3 regions of the Bacillus sp. MT94 genome follow, and region 2 is predicted to be linked to each of the others. Evidence: riboswitches for the same ligand, from Rfam matches in the RefSeq annotation. Region 2 holds a riboswitch; each other region holds the start of a gene.
What was found. A riboswitch is a leader RNA that binds a small molecule or an ion and turns the genes downstream of it on or off. The one in region 2 is predicted to bind S-adenosylmethionine.
Positions count from the first base shown of each region.

Region 1: another riboswitch for S-adenosylmethionine. It lies ahead of mtnK (S-methyl-5-thioribose kinase); the one in region 2 lies ahead of mmuP (S-methylmethionine permease).
Region 3: another riboswitch for S-adenosylmethionine. It lies ahead of AC1Q51_RS04745 (ECF-type riboflavin transporter substrate-binding protein); the one in region 2 lies ahead of mmuP (S-methylmethionine permease).

Region 1 is NZ_JBXAEZ010000002.1:348,486-354,656, reverse strand. Features, by position in the region: gene AC1Q51_RS07440 (pyridoxal phosphate-dependent aminotransferase) at 1-634, opposite strand, end outside; gene AC1Q51_RS07435 (carbon-nitrogen family hydrolase) at 649-1,512, shown strand; SAM riboswitch class I at 1,584-1,725, shown strand; gene mtnK (S-methyl-5-thioribose kinase) at 1,816-2,997, shown strand; gene mtnA (S-methyl-5-thioribose-1-phosphate isomerase) at 2,994-4,055, shown strand; gene AC1Q51_RS07420 (YvrJ family protein) at 4,123-4,284, shown strand; gene AC1Q51_RS07415 (3-hydroxybutyrate dehydrogenase) at 4,315-5,091, opposite strand; gene AC1Q51_RS07410 (PadR family transcriptional regulator) at 5,288-5,620, shown strand; gene AC1Q51_RS07405 (DUF1129 domain-containing protein) at 5,620-6,171, shown strand, end outside.
Region 2 is NZ_JBXAEZ010000005.1:371,997-378,167, reverse strand. Features, by position in the region: gene mmuP (S-methylmethionine permease) at 1-1,125, opposite strand, end outside; SAM riboswitch class I at 1,209-1,316, opposite strand; partial or broken gene AC1Q51_RS20040 (IS4 family transposase) at 1,660-1,904, shown strand; partial or broken gene AC1Q51_RS20035 (IS4 family transposase) at 1,880-2,128, opposite strand; gene AC1Q51_RS20030 (transglycosylase domain-containing protein) at 2,470-4,707, shown strand; gene AC1Q51_RS20025 (ABC transporter permease) at 5,050-5,736, shown strand; gene AC1Q51_RS20020 (ATP-binding cassette domain-containing protein) at 5,914-6,126, shown strand; partial or broken gene AC1Q51_RS20015 (hypothetical protein) at 6,140-6,171, shown strand, end outside.
Region 3 is NZ_JBXAEZ010000001.1:980,811-986,981, reverse strand. Features, by position in the region: gene AC1Q51_RS04765 (LytS/YhcK type 5TM receptor domain-containing protein) at 1-961, shown strand, start outside; gene AC1Q51_RS04760 (YjcZ family sporulation protein) at 1,054-1,161, opposite strand; gene AC1Q51_RS04755 (energy-coupling factor transporter transmembrane component T family protein) at 1,298-2,098, opposite strand; gene AC1Q51_RS04750 (ABC transporter ATP-binding protein) at 2,091-3,791, opposite strand; gene AC1Q51_RS04745 (ECF-type riboflavin transporter substrate-binding protein) at 3,802-4,350, opposite strand; SAM riboswitch class I at 4,490-4,605, opposite strand; gene AC1Q51_RS04740 (aspartate/glutamate racemase family protein) at 4,759-5,439, shown strand; gene AC1Q51_RS04735 (macrolide family glycosyltransferase) at 5,531-6,171, opposite strand, start outside.

The sequences.
Region 1 (6,171 bases), on a different contig from region 2:
CACCGTAAGCGAAATCGTGAACAACTAATATATTATGTTTATTAGCAAAATGAATGGTTGTATCAAAAAAATCTTTTGATGCAGTAGCACCTGTAGGGTTATTTGGATAGTTTAAAAACATTAACTTTGCCCGTTCAGCGATAGAGTCGTCAATTTTTTTATAATCCGGTAAAAAATGATTTTCTGCAATAAGCGGCATGGTTTCAAAGTGTGCCTTTGCTAAGGCAACCCCAGATAAATAATCTGGATAGCCTGGATCCGGAACGAGAATTGTATCACCAGGATTTGTAAAACAAATTGGTAATTCTACTAGTCCAGCCTTCCCACCAAACAAAATAGCAACTTCAGTTTTTGGGTTTAATTCGACGCCGTATTCACGTTTATAGAATGTAGTCACGGCTTCCTTTAAGCTTTCATGTCCGCGAAATGGCGGATATTTATGATGAATGGTCTTTTCGGCAGCATCTTGTAAAGCTTTTACGATATGCTGCGGTGTTGGTTGATCTGGATTACCTTGACCTAGATTAATAACATCGTGACCAGCTGCAACGACTTTGTTAACTTTTGCAACAAGTGAAGCGAAAAATTGTGTTGGCAATGATGTTACTATCTCAGAAGGTTGAAATAATTTCATACTTTCCACCTCTTTTGAAAGTTGTTACAATTCTAGTGACAAATGATATAATCTTTCCAGTATTTTGTAAAGAAAAAAATAAGAATGGGGCTGAAAAAATGAAAGTCGCATGTATTCAAATGGATATTGTTTTTGGAGATGTAGAAAAAAATATTGAGAATGCTAAAAATAAAATAAGCGAAGCTATGAAGGAAAGGCCAGATGTTATCGTCTTACCAGAACTATGGACAACAGGATATGATTTAACGAGACTTTCTGAAATTGCAGATAGGGATGGAGTGGAAACGAAAGAAAAGTTAATAGAATGGGCGAAGCAATATGATGTACATATTGTTGGTGGTTCTATAGCAAAGCAAACAGAGCAAGGCGTTACAAATACGATGTATGTTGTAAATAATGAAGGACAGCTAGTCAACGAATATAGTAAAGTACATTTATTTCAGCTTATGGATGAACATAAATATTTAATAGCCGGTAATGGTACGGGCGAATTTAAGCTGGATGATGTTGAATGCGCTGGAACAATTTGTTATGATATTCGTTTTCCAGAGTGGATGCGTGTCCATACTGCTAAAGGGGCAAAAGTATTATTTGTTGTAGCTGAATGGCCATTAGTTCGTTTAGCACATTGGCGTTTGCTATTGCAAGCAAGAGCAGTTGAAAATCAGTGTTATGTTGTTGCATGTAATAGAGCAGGAAAGGATCCAAATAATGTATTTGCGGGTCATTCTTTAATTGTGGACCCTTGGGGTGAAGTTGTAGTAGAGGCGAATGAAGAGGAATCAATTTTATTTGGAGAGCTTGAATTCGAGAAAATTAAAGAAGTACGTAAAGGAATTCCAGTTTTTGCGGATCGCCGTCCAGAATTATACAAATAAAATGTTGACAAGTGATTTTTATTCTTGGTATAGTCTTCAACATAAAGTTAAAAATTCAAAAAATTATACAACTCTTATCAAGAGCAGGTGGAGGGATTTGGCCCGATGAAGCCCAGCAACCGACCGTAATACCATTGTGAAATGGGGCGTTTATTACGCCAAAAGGCACGGTGCTAATTCCAGCAGAAAGTAAAACTTTCTGGCAGATAAGAGGGGAGAAGATAAACTTCAAACCTCTTTCTTAGTGGAAAGAGGTTTTTCTATGTTAGAAAAACCTCTGAATTTAAAAAGGGGGAGAAGACGATGGGATATTATTCATTAACAGAAATAACAGCTGTACAATATGCGAAAGATCATGGCTACTTTGAAGCGAAGGCAAATGTCGTTTGTCATGAAATTGGAGACGGAAACTTAAATTACGTGTTCAAATTAGATGATGGAGAGAAATCGATTATAATAAAACAAGCACTGCCTTATGCGAAAGTAGTTGGTGAAAGCTGGCCATTGTCTATAAAAAGAGCAACGATTGAAAGCAAGGCATTACAAATTTTTGCGCAGTATGTACCGGATTATGTTCCAGTAGTGTACAGTCATGATGAAGAGTTAGCGATAACGGTAATAGAAGACTTATCAAGACTAACAATTACAAGAAAAGGATTAATAGACGGAGAAGAATATCCGCTTTTATCCCAGCATATCGGCCGTTTTCTAGCACATGTTTTATTTTACACTTCAGATTTTGGTTTACAGTCAGAAGAGAAGAGGGTACTAGAAGGTACCTTTGTAAATCCGGACCTTTGTAAAATTACAGAGGATTTAGTGTTTACAGATCCGTTTGGACATTATGATACAAATGATTATGAGCCAGATTTACAGCTCGTGGTTGATGAACTTTGGAGTGATAAAACTTTAAAACTAAAAGTAGCACAATATAAATATAAGTTCTTAACAAGAAAAGAAACTCTTATTCATGGTGATTTACATACTGGTAGTATTTTTTCGTCACCTTCTGAAACGAAAGTGATTGATCCAGAATTTGCGACATATGGCCCATTTGGATTTGACATAGGTCAATTTATTGCAAATCTATTATTAAATGCTTTATCTAGAGAAGAAGAGAAAAGAAGTGTACTATTTTTCCATATAGAAAAGACGTGGAGTTATTTTGTAGAAACTTTTACAAAGTTATGGATTGGAGAAGGTGTAGAAGCATATACGAAAGAAAAACAATGGTTACCAATTATTTTGCAAAATATCTTTACTGATGCAGTTGGATTTGCCGGATGTGAACTGATTCGTAGAACAATTGGTTTAGCTCATGTAGCAGATTTAGATGAAATAGAAAATAAAGAAACAAGAATTCAAGCTAAGAAACAAGCGCTATCCTTAGGTAAAGAACTAATAAAATATGAATCTAAAAGTGCTGATATTCAACTGTTTCGAACATTATTTCAACAGACAGTTTCAGGGGGCGTAAAAGCGTGAGTACAATTGTTACTGTTCCGAGATCTGTAAGCTGGAAAGGTGATGCAATTGCGGTATTAAATCAAACGAAATTGCCGCATAGCACAGAATACAAAACATTGACGACTATTGAAGAGGTTTGGAAAAGCATCGTAATGTTAGAAGTACGAGGAGCGCCTGCAATTGGAATTGTAGCTGCATTTGGCTTAGCGCTTGCATCAAAAAAATATAACATTGTACATATTGAAGAATTTCAAAAGAAGTTTAATAGAGATTGTAATTATTTAGGAACGTCACGCCCGACAGCAGTAAATTTATTTTGGGCAATTGATCGTATGAGAGAATCTATTCGAGAGATTACTACAATAAAAGAAGCACAAAAAACATTAGAAGAAGAAGCGCTTCGCATTCAGCAGGAAGATGAAGAGGTGTGCCGAAATATTGGGGAATATGCGTTAACATGTTTTAAAGATGGCGATAATATTTTAACAATCTGTAACGCTGGAAGTATCGCAACTGCCAGATATGGAACTGCATTAGCTCCCTTTTATATTGGAAAAGAGAAAGGTGTGCGTTTACATGCATATGCGTGTGAAACGAGACCAGTTTTACAAGGTGGTCGCTTAACGACCTGGGAATTGAAGCAAGCAAATATTGATGTGACCCTTATTACAGATAATACTGCAGCTCATGCTATTCAAACGAAAGAAATAAATGCAATTATTGTAGGGGCGGATCGAATTGTCGCAAATGGAGATACGGCAAATAAAATAGGGACAATGAATTTAGCTATTTTAGCAAAGCACTTTGATATCCCATTTTATGTTGCTGCGCCACTGTCAACATTTGATGTTACGAAAGAAACTGGAGCCGAAATAATTATTGAAGAAAGAGATGAAACAGAAGTTACGAAAATCTTTGGAAAACAAGTAGCACCAATTGGAACGAATGTTTATAACCCTGCATTTGACGTAACACCGAACGAATTAATTACAGGAATTATTACTGAGAAAGGTATTATAAGCGGGGATTATAAACGAGAAATTGCATCATTATTTGAAAAACAGGCTAATACATAATAGCTTGTTTTTTTATGCCTAAATGCATTGTTTTCTCTTACTTATATAATGAAAGGAGGAGAAGAGGATGGAAGAGTGGATCAAGATGATAGGTAATGTAGGGTTTCCAATTGTTGTAACATTATATTTACTCCACCGTATTGAAAGTAAATTAGAGGGGGTAATTGTTGCAATTGAGAAGCTCCCGCGGCAATTACTAAAGTACGAAGATCCTCGCAATAAAAAATAAAGTTTGCTCTTCTTGAGCAAACTTTATTTTTTATTGAGCAGTATAGCCACCATCGATAACGACAGCTTGACCAGTAATACCTTTAGCTTTTTCACTCGCTAAAAACATAGCATAATCAGCGATTTCTTGTACTTGTAATAAGCGCTTTTGTGGGACGAGTGGATAAATAACATCTTCTAAAACATTTTCAAGTGGTACATTTCGTGTAGTAGCTAAGTCTTGTAGTTGATTACGTACAAGAGGGGTATCGACATAACCAGGGCAAAGGGCATTAACAGTAATACCATGCGTAGCACCTTCTAAAGCGGCAACTTTTGTTAATCCAATTACGCCATGTTTTGCACTATTGTAGGCAGCTTTTCCAGCAAACCCGACAAGGCCGTTAATAGAAGCGACATTAATAATACGACCATATTTTTGTTGTTTCATAATCGGAAAGGCATGCTTAATTGCGATAAACGGAGCAATTTGCATAATTTGAATTAGTAGCTCAAACTTTTCCGTTGGAAAGTCTTCAATGGGTGAAACGTGTTGCATTCCTGCGTTGTTAATTAATATATCTAATGAACCGAAATGACTAACTGTTTGAGAAATTGATGCTGTAATTTCCTCTTCAGATGTAACGTCACATTTTAAACCGATAGCTTGAAAACCTTCACTTTGTAATTGCTCAGCAGCTTCTTTCGCACGTTCTTCAAGACGATCAGTAATCACAACTTTTGCACCTTCTTTTGCAAAAGCACTTCCCATTTCATATCCAATACCACTCGCAGCACCTGTTAAAAAGACAACTCGATTTGTAACCATGATGAAAAACATCCCTTCATAATAAAGTTTTCATAGTGCTCTATTTAGAGAGGTTATAATGAAAATCCTGCAAACATTTGGAAAAAATATCGTTAGCTATCTTGTTTTGCAAAATAGTCTTTGCTATACTATTTTGTAAAGCAAGATACTTACGCTTATCTATCTTGTAAAACAAGATAGTAGGAGGATTTGAATTATGTCGACAAGTCAAATGCTGAAAGGGATCTTAGAAGGATGCTTACTTGCTATTATTTCTGAAGGCGAAATATACGGTTATGAAATGAGTGAGAAGCTAGCAAAGTATGGTTTTACAATGGCGAGTGAGGGAAGTATTTATCCGTTATTAATACGAATGCAAAAAGAAGGATTAATAACAAGCGTAATGAAGGAATCTCCATCTGGTCCAAAGAGAAAATATTACACATTAACAGAAAAAGGCGAGGAAGCACTTGATGAATTTATGGATCGCTGGGAAGCGATGCAAAGTAGTGTAGAACGTCTACTTGAAGGGAAGGGAAGGAGAAAATAATGTTATCAAGTGAAGCACGAAAGTTTTTGTTAGATATGAGATTATTTTTGACGGCAAAGAGTGTGAAAGAAAATGATATTGAAAACTTTTTAGAAGACGCAGAACTTCATTTAATAGAAGGTGAGAGTGAGGGGAAGAGTGTAGAAGATATTTTCGGAAGCTCACCGAAAGAATATGCAAATGAACTTGTAAAAGTGATGGAAAGAGATAGACAGGAAACGTGGAAGCAAATTGGTTTTACAGTAATGAATATCGTATCTTTTTGGATTATTGCTTCTATCTTAATAGTGAGTAATGGAATGTTACAGATTTCACTTATTCAGTGTATTGGTTACAGTTTTTCATTGATTTTAGTTGTTATGGGTCCTAATTTTCTACTTCGCAAAATGACCTTCGTCACAAGCTTTACAAAAACATGGTTTTCCATGTGGTCTTTAGTTATGATTGCTCCATTGTTTTTATTAGGAGCTGTTACGATATTAGATGTGATATATCCTACAAAAATGCTCACATTCACCGAAGTCCAAAGTTATATAGTAGCTGGTGGGATT
Region 2 (6,171 bases):
AACTATAACTACTGCTAGACCGGAAATGGAAACAAGTACGATATAGACAGTATCTGGTGCCACAATACTTGAGAGCAAAGCCAAAGCTCCACCCATCATACTGAAAATGACGGCGTTGATTGGAACACCTTGCTTCGTCATTTTCCCAAAAATCGGGGATATCGTATTCTTATTAGCAAGCGACCAAAGCATTCTAGAAGAGGCATAAAGGCCTGAGTTTGCCGCAGATAAAATGGCTGTTAAGATAACGAAATTCATTATGTCAGCTGAATATGGCACCCCAATTCGTTCTAGAACTGCAACAAAAGGGCTCTCTAATACCCCTGCATCGGAAATAGGCAATAACGCAGATAAAACAACAATCGTTCCTACAAAAAAGATGATCAATCTCCACAGAGTAGTTCGAATGGCCTTCGGTATCATTTTTTCTGGGTTCGCTGTTTCTCCAGCTGCAATGCCTATTAATTCTGTTCCCGAAAAAGCAAAATTAACCGCAAGCATGGTCATCATAATGGCCGTAGCACCATGAGGAAATAAACCTCCACTTGTAAAATTAGAAAAGAATGGTGCTGCTTTTGAATGAGTCATTGGAAGAAACCCTAGCATTGCCGCTACTCCTAAAACAATAAAAATCACAATAGCTATAACCTTTATCGATGAAAACCAAAATTCGGATTCGGCGAAAAATTTAACAGTCAGGACATTTAATACAAAGATCAAAATGGCAAAAAGAGCACTCCATACCCAAATATTAACCGATGGAAACCATCGCTTCATAAGTAATCCTGCGGCTGTAAATTCAGACCCTAAAGCAACAGTCCAAGTTAACCAATACAACCAGGCTACTGTATACCCTGTACCAGGTCCAATGTATTTAACTGCATAACTATGAAATGCGCCCGTTTCAGGCATATGTACGGAAAGCTCGCCTAAACATAGCATAACTAGATAAACTACTAGCGCACCAATCAGATAGGATAGAATTGTTCCAAACGGGCCAGCTTGTTGAATAGTGTAACCCGAGCTTAAGAATAAGCCAGTTCCAATCACCCCACCAAGTGATAGCATGACTAAATGACGTGCTTGCATTTTTCTTTGAAATTCTCTCCCATTTTTGTTCTCCATTTCTACTCTCCTTTAGTTACTATCCAGAAAAAACAAAAACGCACTCTAAAAAAGAGGGCGTTACTGACAAATAAAAACGGAAGCTCTCATCTATCAGGATTATCACCCGCTGGAATTAGCACAGTGTCTACTTAAGCAGACCTGTTGCTGAGGTTTCATAAGGCCAGTCCCTCCACCTCTCTGGATAAGAAATATTTTTTTATAACCTTATCAATCCATTTAATAACTGTCAAGATAATTCTGTTTTTTAAAAAAATATCTATTATAGAAATACAAAAAATAGAGTATTACTATAACTGCAACCCACTCCTTCTCGGGTATTATTTAAAAATCGAACATACACAACCTGATTTATTTATGATACGGTTCACAAGCACTGCCTCAAAATTTAATACACTTCTAAATATCTTCTTACTTCTTTGGCTATGGGGTCACCATACATAACCATCAACTCAGGTGATTTTAATACCCTCAAATATCAAAAAAACGTTATCTTTTCTAAACAAGCTAAATTAGAAAGGATGATGTTTTCTTATGAATCTCTCGATTCAAGATGAATTATTACCATTTGCAGAATAATTACAACGATATGTTACACCTGTATTCTTAGAAGAACTTGCAAGGGAAATAGGATTTATAAGGCGAAGACTTAAGTTTTCTGGATCAGAATTAGCTGCTATTTTCATTTGGATTAGTCAACGGGCGGCAAGTGATTCCTTGGTTCGATTATGAGTGGGCTTCATGCAGCGGCAGGGCTTAGCCCTGAGGGAATTAATAAAACTCCTGTTGAAGTTTCTAATTGACTACAAAGTTGAGTAATAGAGGTAGTAGCGGTTTGTTGATTTAACCATACACACAAATATAAAAAATGATGCCCATGGCACTTGCGTTTTCATTTCATTCCGCCTGCTTCTATAGCTAATTGATTAAGTGTAGTGGGAGACATATATCGATATAACTCTTTAGCAAATAAAGACAACTCTTGTTTTTGATAAATATTTATAAAAAGCACGTCACCTTTTCTCATTAACATAAGTGAATAGTAACGTGCTTTTAACTTCAAGAATAGTCTAAATCCTTAAGTTGATGGATGTGGGGTACCACCACATGCCCATCAAGCTAAAAATGGATTTTCTATGAAATTCCATTTTTTTGTTGTGCCACTATTACCGTTTCTGTTTCGTTATCAGATAAGCTCAAATTTCTTCCTCATCTTAAAGTGGAACAAATTTATTACTTAAATTGTCTATTTAGTACCCTTTTTAAATATGAATATATTTCTTAAAGTGACTTCAATAATTTTAAGTAAATCAAAAGGAGAATTGAAAGGCAGGAGAATATAGCATGTCAGAAAATTATCGTTCTCGAGAGGAGCGACGACAAGTTAAAAAGAACAAACAGCCAGCAGCTAAAAAACAAAAACCAAAAGGCAAGACATCATTTTTTCGTAAGTTTTTAATTAGTTGTTTATTAGTTGGTATTGTAGGGTTAGTCACAGGGGTTGCTACTTTTTTCGTTATGATCAAGGATGCGCCAAAACTCGAGAAAGCAAAACTTGTTAATCCGTTATCCTCAAAAATTTATGATAAAGATGGGAAATTGATATATGAATATGGGAAAGAAAAACGAACGAATATTATGTATGGTCAAATTCCTAAGTTAGTAGAAAATGCGTTTTTAGCGACAGAAGATGCACGTTTTTACGAGCACAGTGGCGTAGATTTTAAAGGTACTGCACGTGCAGTTTTAGTCAGCCTAAAAGGGGATTACGGCTCTCAAGGTGGAAGTACGATTACGCAGCAAGTTATTAAAAATTATTTCTTATCGATGGAAAAAACGTCAAAGAGAAAGGCACAAGAAATATATTTAGCGTATAAGCTAGAACAACAGTATTCAAAACATGAAATTTTAGAAATGTATTTAAATAAAGTTTACTTAGGTAACCGTTCATACGGAATTGCAACAGCAGTACAAAATTACTATGGTAAGGAATTGAGAGATTTAACACTACCAGAAGTTGCAATGCTTGCTGGCTTAATGAAAGCGCCTAATAACTATGATCCAACGAAAGAACAAAATATCAAAAAAGCAACAGAAAGAAGAAATGTTGTACTTCAATTAATGAATCGACATGGTTATATTACAAAAAAGGAAATGGAAGACGCATCAAAAATTCCAGTAACAGAAGGACTTAAGAAAGCAACTGAACAAAAAGAAATGCCATATCCTGCTTTTATGGATGCGGTTGTGAAAGAAGTTGAAAAAGAAATGCCAGATGCAAATATTGGATCTGACGGTTTAGAAATTTATACAACATTAGATCCAAAGGCACAGGATTTTGCGGACAAGCTTTTAAATAGCGGTATTATTAATTATCCAAATGAGAAATTCCAAGGGGCTTTCACATTTATGGATACGAAAACAGGAGAAGTACGTGCAATTGGTAGTGGACGTGGTGAAAATAAAGCTGTTTTTAAAGGACATAATATTGCAATTGAATTAAATCGCTCAGCAGGTTCCACGATGAAACCAATTTTTGATTACGCTCCTGCAATTGAATATTTAAAATGGGCTACTTACCATCAAATTGATGACTCTCCATATAAGTATTCAACAGGACAAGAAGTTAGAAATGCAGATAGAAAGCATTTAGGACCAATTACAATGCGTGATGCATTGAAAACTTCCCGAAATATCCCGGCTATTAAAACTGCAAAAGAAGTAGGAATTAATAAATCAAAAGCTTTCTCTGAAAAGCTAGGTATTACATTTAATGTAGCACCGACCGAATCAACAGCGATTGGTACAAATGAAGCGTCACCAACTGAAATTGCAGGCGCTTATGCGGCATTTGGTAATGATGGTAAGTACACGAAACCACATTTTGTTAAGAAAATCGTTTATCCAGATGGTAAATCAAAAAGCTTTGAGCAAAAGCCAAAACGAGTTATGAAGGATTCTACAGCATATATGATTACTGATATGCTTCGTACTTTTGTTTCATCTGGATTGGGTACAGCAGCTAATATAGGTTCTTTAGATGTAGCCGGTAAAACAGGGACAACAAACTATTCTTTAGAACAAATAGCACAATATAATCTACCAGAAAGTGCTAATCGTGATAGTTGGTTTGCTGGTTATACACCACAATATACGATGGCTGTATGGACCGGATATACAAAGGATAGTAAAGATGATTATATTAGTAGTAAAAATACGAAAATTGCTCAATTGATTTTTAAAGAAATGATGAGTAAGTTTGCTACAGATAAATCGCAATTTAAAATGCCGAACAGTGTGGTTCAAGAAGATAGCGAATTACGTATTAAAGGTGAGAAGCGTGATACTTCTCCAAATGCGAAAATAGCCAATACGACTGAACAGCCAAATGAAAATAAGCAAAAAGAAAAGCAAAAGAAACAAGAAGAATTAAAGAAACCAGAAGATCAAAAGCAAAGTGAGCCAAACAACGGTAGTGGAGAAGGAAATACAAAGCCACCAAGCAATGGGGAGGGTCATGGAACGCCAATGCAACCAAGTAATGATGGGAATTCAGGAGAGAATCCAGCCAATAATGGTTAATAAGTAATATGAAAATATTGTTGGTCCTTTGCAAATTTAAAAAAAGCATAAATATATTAGTAAATGAGGAACAACGTTTAGGAAGTAGCTAGTAGTCGTTGAAGTACATGGTAAGTCGAAAGGGTGAAGTCTCTTTATATAGTACCTTTTAAATGAAAAATGCGCTATTCTTTCTGTAGAATCATAGGAAAGGATGGCGTTTTTTATGTCTGTTTCTGTGTCTGACGAATTACAACTATTTGCTCAAGAGATTCAAAGTTTTTTATCTCCAAATACCTTACGGGATCTTGCTAGAGATGTTGGTTTTGTACAACGAGTGAACCGGCACTGACAGATATATCGGTGGAGATAAAACGTGGCGAGACTGTGGGAATTATCGGTGGTACTGGTTCAGGCAAATCTACATTTGTGAACTTGATTCCGAGATTTTATGACGCTACCTCTGGACAAATACTCGTCAATGGAATTGATGTAAGGAATTATAGTCTACATGAGTTACGCGGTGAGATCGGAATCGTTCCGCAGAAGGCACTGCTCTTCACAGGGACGATTGCGCTCATGTTGTATACGAATCCGCTCATGACCGTCGTCGTGCTGTTATCTGCACCAGTGACTTTCTTCGTAGCGCGGTTCATCACGATGCGCTCCCAGCAGCTATTTCGTGATCAGGCCCGCATATTGGGTGGACTGAATGGCTATGTCGAGGAGATGATCGGCGGGCAGAAGGATGTTCAGGCCTTCCGTTATGAAGATCACTCTTTTGCGGAGTTTACAGCGCGAAATGATAAATTGTATCACACAGGGGTAAAATCACAATTCGTCAGCTCTCTGTCGAATCCATCCACCCGTTTGGTGAACAATGTTACCTTCTCAATCATCGCCTTAATTGGGAGTATTATGGTCATTATGTCTAGAATATCGGTCGGGGGATTATCGAGTTTCCTGATTTATGCCAATCTGTTCGCTAAACCGTTCAACGAGATTACCGGAGTAATTACACAGTTGCAATCAGCTACGGCCTCGGCGTAACGTATCTTTCAGGTACTTGATGAATCGGCGGAGTCACCGGAGGCTGAAGATGCAGTTCATATCCCAGCTAAGCAGGGGACGATTACATTCCATCATGTGAAGTTCGCTTACCAGCCTGACCGTCCCCTTATTACCGATTTGAACCTAGTTGTTGAACCAGGAACACGTGTCGCAATCGTGGGACAGACGGGTGCTGGCAAGACAACATTAGTGAATTTGTTAATGCGATTCTATGATATTGATGCCGGTGAGATTGCGATAGATGGTATTAATATTAACGATATGGCCCGTGATAGCTTACGCCATACTTTTGGGATGGTGCTACAGGATACTTGGCTGTTTGGTGGGACAATCCATGACAATATCGCCTTATGGGAAACGGAATGCTAGCTAGGATGAGGTTATAGCAGCCGCTAAGGCAACTAACGCCCACAG
Region 3 (6,171 bases), on a different contig from region 2:
TATGCTGACAGTCGTTGTTTACGGAATAATGTTCATCGTTACAGCACTCGCATCTTCAAAATTTAATACATATAATAGAAAGCTTAAAGTAGCTTTTTCCATGTTTTTAACCTTTTTCCTAGCAATATTTACAACTGTAATTGTATTAACTTTATCAGATTTTGAAGTGAATAATTTGTATATTATTTATTTCATGGTATTACCGACTACTTTAATGTTATTTATTGTTTATATAAATGAAGTTATAAAAGATGCTGTATTAATGCGCTCAAAATTAATTAAAATGGAAAAAATGGAGATTGTTAGCCAACTCGCTGCAAGTATATCGCACGAAGTAAGGAATCCTTTAACGGTTGTAAAAGGATTTACACAGCTTTTAAAAACACCAAATTTAACTCCTGAATCAAGAGACGAATATATTAAACATATACTTGAAGAGTTAAATCGTGCCCAAGAAATTATCGATGATTACTTAACGTTTGCCAAACCTGCTCCAGAAAAATTAGATCAAATTTCAGTAAAGCAAGAGTTAAATCGAGTTATTAATATGATATTGCCATTGTGTAATATGAATACGATACATATTACACAGGATTTTTCTGAGGCAACCATTGTTGGTAATAAACAGCACTTTCAACAATGTTTTTTAAACTTAATAAAAAACAGTATTGAAGCAATGCCTAATGGTGGTACCTTAAATATTTCCTCATCTATCAATAATAGTAAAGTTGAAATACGAATTGAAGATAGCGGAGTTGGAATGTCACAGGAGCAAATACATCGATTCGGTGAACCGTATTTTAGTACAAAAACAAAAGGAACTGGTTTAGGTACGATGGTTGCTGTTAAGATTATTGAGACGATGCATGGAAGTTTAAAAATCCGAAGTATCATTAGTAAAGGAACAACTTTAACGATTACGTTCCCGAAATATAGTAAGAATACGCATTTAAACAAATAAAAAAGGAGCATAGTTGCTCCTTTTTTATTTGTTTCGATACATAAGTATCTTCAATGTTTTTTTAGTTTACATTTGTGAAGACTAATTAAAAATTAATATCCTCCGCCCCAGCAGCTGCATCCTACAATTATTAATAGAATGAATAACACAACTAATAAAGCGAAACCTCCACCAAAACCACAAGAACCACCGTAACTCATATTTTCTCCTCCTTTTGGTTTGAAAACTAATAGGTAGTTGATCATTTTAACTGGTTCGTATTATACATTATGTGTATATCCCTTTTTTGAGCATGTCTACATAAAAATAAGTAAAAGCACTCGTTTAAAGAGTGCTTTAAAATGGATACCAAAAGTTTTGAAATACGTTTAATTTTAAATATACCGCAACAATAAATATGAAAATACCGGCAAATAAAGCGATGAAATCTTCACGTTTCGCCTTACTTGTATAAAACCATGTACGTTTATCCTTCTTTCCAAATCCTCTTAAATCCATTGCATTTGAAACCGTATCTATTCTTTCTAGAGAATGCATGATTAGTGGCCAGAAAATTAAAACACGGTTCTTCATACGAACCCATAAACTTGCTTCTCCTTTTTCAAAAGCCACTCCTCTCGCTTCTTGCGCGTGTTTAATAATTTTATACTCAGACTGGATGTCAGGAATATAACGTAGTGCAATATTTATTGCATAAGTAATCTTATAATGAATACCAAGTTTACTTAAGTTACTTACAAATTCACTTGGATCTGTCGTGTAAATAAAAAGAAGTGTAAATGGTAACAACGTAAAATACTTTAATGAAAGTGTAGCTGCATAAAATAATGTTTCATATGTAATCGTTACATATCCAACATGTAAAAACGCGGTATATGATTCAGTTAATTCAGATCCATGAGTTGGTGTAATCAATAAAATCATGACAGAGTTTAATAAACTAAATGTAAATATGACACTAAAAACAATTAAAATTTTACGAAATGGAATTTTAGCAATGCTGAGCCCGATACACCCAATAATAAATAATATTAGCAACACCCGAAAATCAAAAAATAAAAAAGTAAGCGTCATACAAAAAATAAATAAAAACAATTTCACTACCCCATCCATACGATGAAAATATGTACTATGCACCTTCCTCCCTCCTATTACTATCTAAATAAAGCTCCATAAATTTTTCTGGACATGCAATCCCACTAAATTTAACAAGCTTGGTTAAAGAACTCTCTCTTAAGTTGGCTCTTTGTAACGTTTCTTGATCGCCTAATACATCAAACACTGTATTATCCGCAATAATTTTCCCTTCATGTAGAACTACTGCACGGTCTGTATATTCTAGCGCGAGATTCATATCGTGAGTGATAAAAACAAATGAAATTCCCTTTTTAGCTAGGTTTTTAATAAAAGACATAAATTGTTTATAGTGATAATAATCTTGTCCCGCTGTTGGTTCATCTAATATGATAAGTTTAGGATTTGTTGTTAATACAGATGCGATTGTTAATCTCTTTTTTTGCCCATAGCTTAGTGCTTGAATTGGCCAATTACGAAATGGATATAAACCACAAATTTTTAAAGTTCCTTCTACTCTATTCTTAATTTCTTCCTTAGAAAAATTATGTAATGTTAATGTAAATGAAACTTCTTCAAAAACAGTAGGCTGTGTAATCATATGATTTGGATTTTGCATCACGTAAGATATGATTTCCCCACGTTTACGAATAGACCAAGAACTAATATCTTCACCTTTTAACAAGATTTTCCCATTTTTCATTTTATTTATGCCTATAAGACTATGAGCTAATGTTGATTTCCCTGCTCCATTATGCCCTAACAGTGCCACAATTTCTCCTTCATATATTGAAAGGTTTACATTTTCTAATACTTTTTGTTTATTAGAGTATGAAAATGATAAATTCTCCACTTTAAGTAATTCCTTGTTTTTGGTATTCCCTTTTAATATGACTTGTTTCTCCATCCACTCTTTTATAACGTTGCTTACCTTTTCTTTTTGAAGGTTTTCCATTGGATATATTACGTCATTATTACTATCAAAATGTAATCTCTTTAATGCTTCGATGTAAATAGGCTCTCTTAAGCCGATACGTGGTAATATATTTGACGCTAAGATTTCTTTTGGTGTTCCTATCGCAATGACTTTACCTTCATCAATTAATATAACTTTGTCTAAATCCAGGTTTAAAATTTCTTCTATTCTATGTTCAATAATAACAATCGTTTTATTATATTGTTCATGTATATCTTTCATAAGTTTTATCGTATGTAAGGCACTTAGTGGATCTAAATTAGCTAACGGTTCATCGAACAATAATATATCCGCATTTGTTGTTAATAAACCCGCTAGAGAAACTGTTTGCTTTTGACCTCCTGATAATTCATGTGGACTTTGTTTATGAAACGTATGCATCTTCACCTTTCTTAATGAGTCCGAAACAATCTTTTTCATGTCATCTTGCTTTACACATTCATTTTCTAAATAAAAAGCTACATCTTCTTCTACTGTCAGACCAATAAATTGAGCATCTTGATCTTGCAAAATTGTTCCTACCTGCTTACTTTGTTCAAAAATACTTCCTTCCCTCGGGTCTTTACCGGCAATTAAAACGTTACCTGTACTAGTCCCTTCGTAAGAAAATGGGATTAGCCCATTTATACAATGAGCTAATGTCGACTTTCCTGAACCACTTCGTCCAGCAATTAGTACTTTTTCCCCAGGGTATATATGAAAGGTAATATCACTTAAAGTAGGCTGCGCAGCATGCCCATATTGAAAGGTGAATTGTTCAAACGAAATAATTGGTTTCATGTTAACATCCCTACTTTTCAATTTTTAAATGTGTATGTTTCTTATTAGATTTTGCCAAGCCAATTGTAAGTGGCAATCCAACTACTAAGAAAACGATAACATCGGAAATTGTTGCTCCTAATACTTGGATAACAATTTTGTCAAATGGTTCTCCCATCACAATAATATCGAATGCCCCAGCAAATATAATAGCAATGACAATACCAACTAGCCCAGTAATTGCTAAATAAGAAATATGCCCCTTGTTAAACGACCCGTTTTTCACACTAAAACCAACTCTTTTTTGAATAAGACCCATCGAAAAACCAATAATCCCTGAACTAGTAACCCAGCCCCACCAAATCCCCCATCCAGCAATCGTATCTGTTACGGTATGACCGATAAGTCCGATTAACAGTCCTGCCACTGGACCAAATAATGCTCCAAAAACAGTTAATATAGCTAATGCTGGTTTAATAAATGTATTCGGTGCAATAGAAAATCCCCAAAGTCCTAATATCCCGTATAATGCTGCTCCAATACCGATTGCTACTACTAACTTTGTTGATAATTTGTTCATTACAATTCCCCTCTCATATTAGTCAACTTTTATTACTCTATATTTAATTTAAAAATGAATTATGCATCTACACTCCCTTTCTATACAACAAAAAATGACCTCTTATATAAGAGGTCATTTTCTTTCACGTTCAAGAATCCTCTTATCTTTCAAAAAACACAACGTGTCCTCTGCGGAATTAGCACCTTCCTATAAAATTACATAGGGGTTGCTGAGGTTTCTTAGGGCCGTTCCCTCCACCTCTCTGGATAAGTATTAATTTGTAATTCGTATTATGGCACTAAAGAATGTAAATTTCAACACTTTTCTTACTATTTTTATTTTTTGTTAAATAGATCATTTAAATCATTGTATTCTTATCGGAATTATGAAATAATAAATTCAAAATCGTTTTGGGAGGAATGCATTATGAAAGTTATTGGTTTGATTGGAGGATTAAGTTGGGAATCTACATCATTATACTATAAACATATTAATACACTTACACTCTCTCAATACGATCAAAATGCAAAGTTAGTTTTATATAGTATGGATTTTGGTGAAGTAACTACTTTATTACAAAACCATCAATATGAAGAAGTGAAAAATGAACTAGTTACAGTTGCAAAGAAAGTTGAAAAATCTGGGGCTGAATGTTTATTAATGTGTTCAAATACCGTACATCTATTTGCCGAGGAAGTAGAACAAGCAATATCTATCCCGCTTCTTCACATTGGTGATGTAAGTGCTAAAGAAATGGTAGAACAGAATATAAAACGTATCGGACTATTAGGAACAAAACAAACGATGGAGCAAGATTTCTATAAATCACGATTAGCGAAATATAACATTGAGACAATTATCCCCAATGACGAGGAAAGAACTTTTATCCACCATGTCATATTAGATGAATTAAGTAGAGGGATCATTTCAGAAACATCTAAAGAAGAGTTATTACAAATTACAAAATCATTAATTCAAAATGGTGCTGAAGGTATATTATTAGGCTGCACTGAAATACCTTTACTCATCTCCCAAAATGATCTCACTGTTCCCGTTTTTGATACTGCTTTTTTACATGCAAATACTGCTGTGCAATTTGCTGGATAAGAATATACAAGCATAAAGGTGAGAACCTCTATGCTTGTATACAGTTACGACTATTTATCCCGCTATTTATGGGTAGTAAAATCCCTACCGATTAAAGTTTTACTTTATTTAAAAGAGATTCAATAACTGCAATTGCTTCTTTTGAACCACCACATTCTAAAAAGCTATCATTAAGTTTTCTTATACCATGTTTATACTTTTCATTTGAAAGAACATCTGTTACGGCCTCTTTTAAAGTGTGCACATTAACATGTTCTTTCAATAGTCTATGTGCCGCTTCAAGCTCAGTTAGTCTTTGCGCTATCATAGGCTGGTCTTTATCATGCGGTATTATTACAAATGGGACATTATAATGAATGGCATCGTGTACGCTATTCATACCGCCATGTGTAATAAAAACATCTGCTTCATTTAATATTTCTGATTGAGGTACGTATGGAGCAATTATAAAATTATCTGGTGCTTTCTTAATTTTAGAAATATCATTTCTATCACCAATTGCCATTACAACTATCCCATCAAAATCTGAAAAAGTATCAATACAAGTATTAAAGAATGGTTCGAGTCCTTCAAGCAGTGTTCCCATTGAAATATAAATAACTTTCTTTTCTTTAAGTGATTCCAGTGGAAACTTTATATTTGTTTTACGCTTTGAAATACTCGGTCCAATAAAAATGTTATTTTCCCCGAACGATTCGCTATTAGGTTGGAAATAACAACTTGTGTATACGA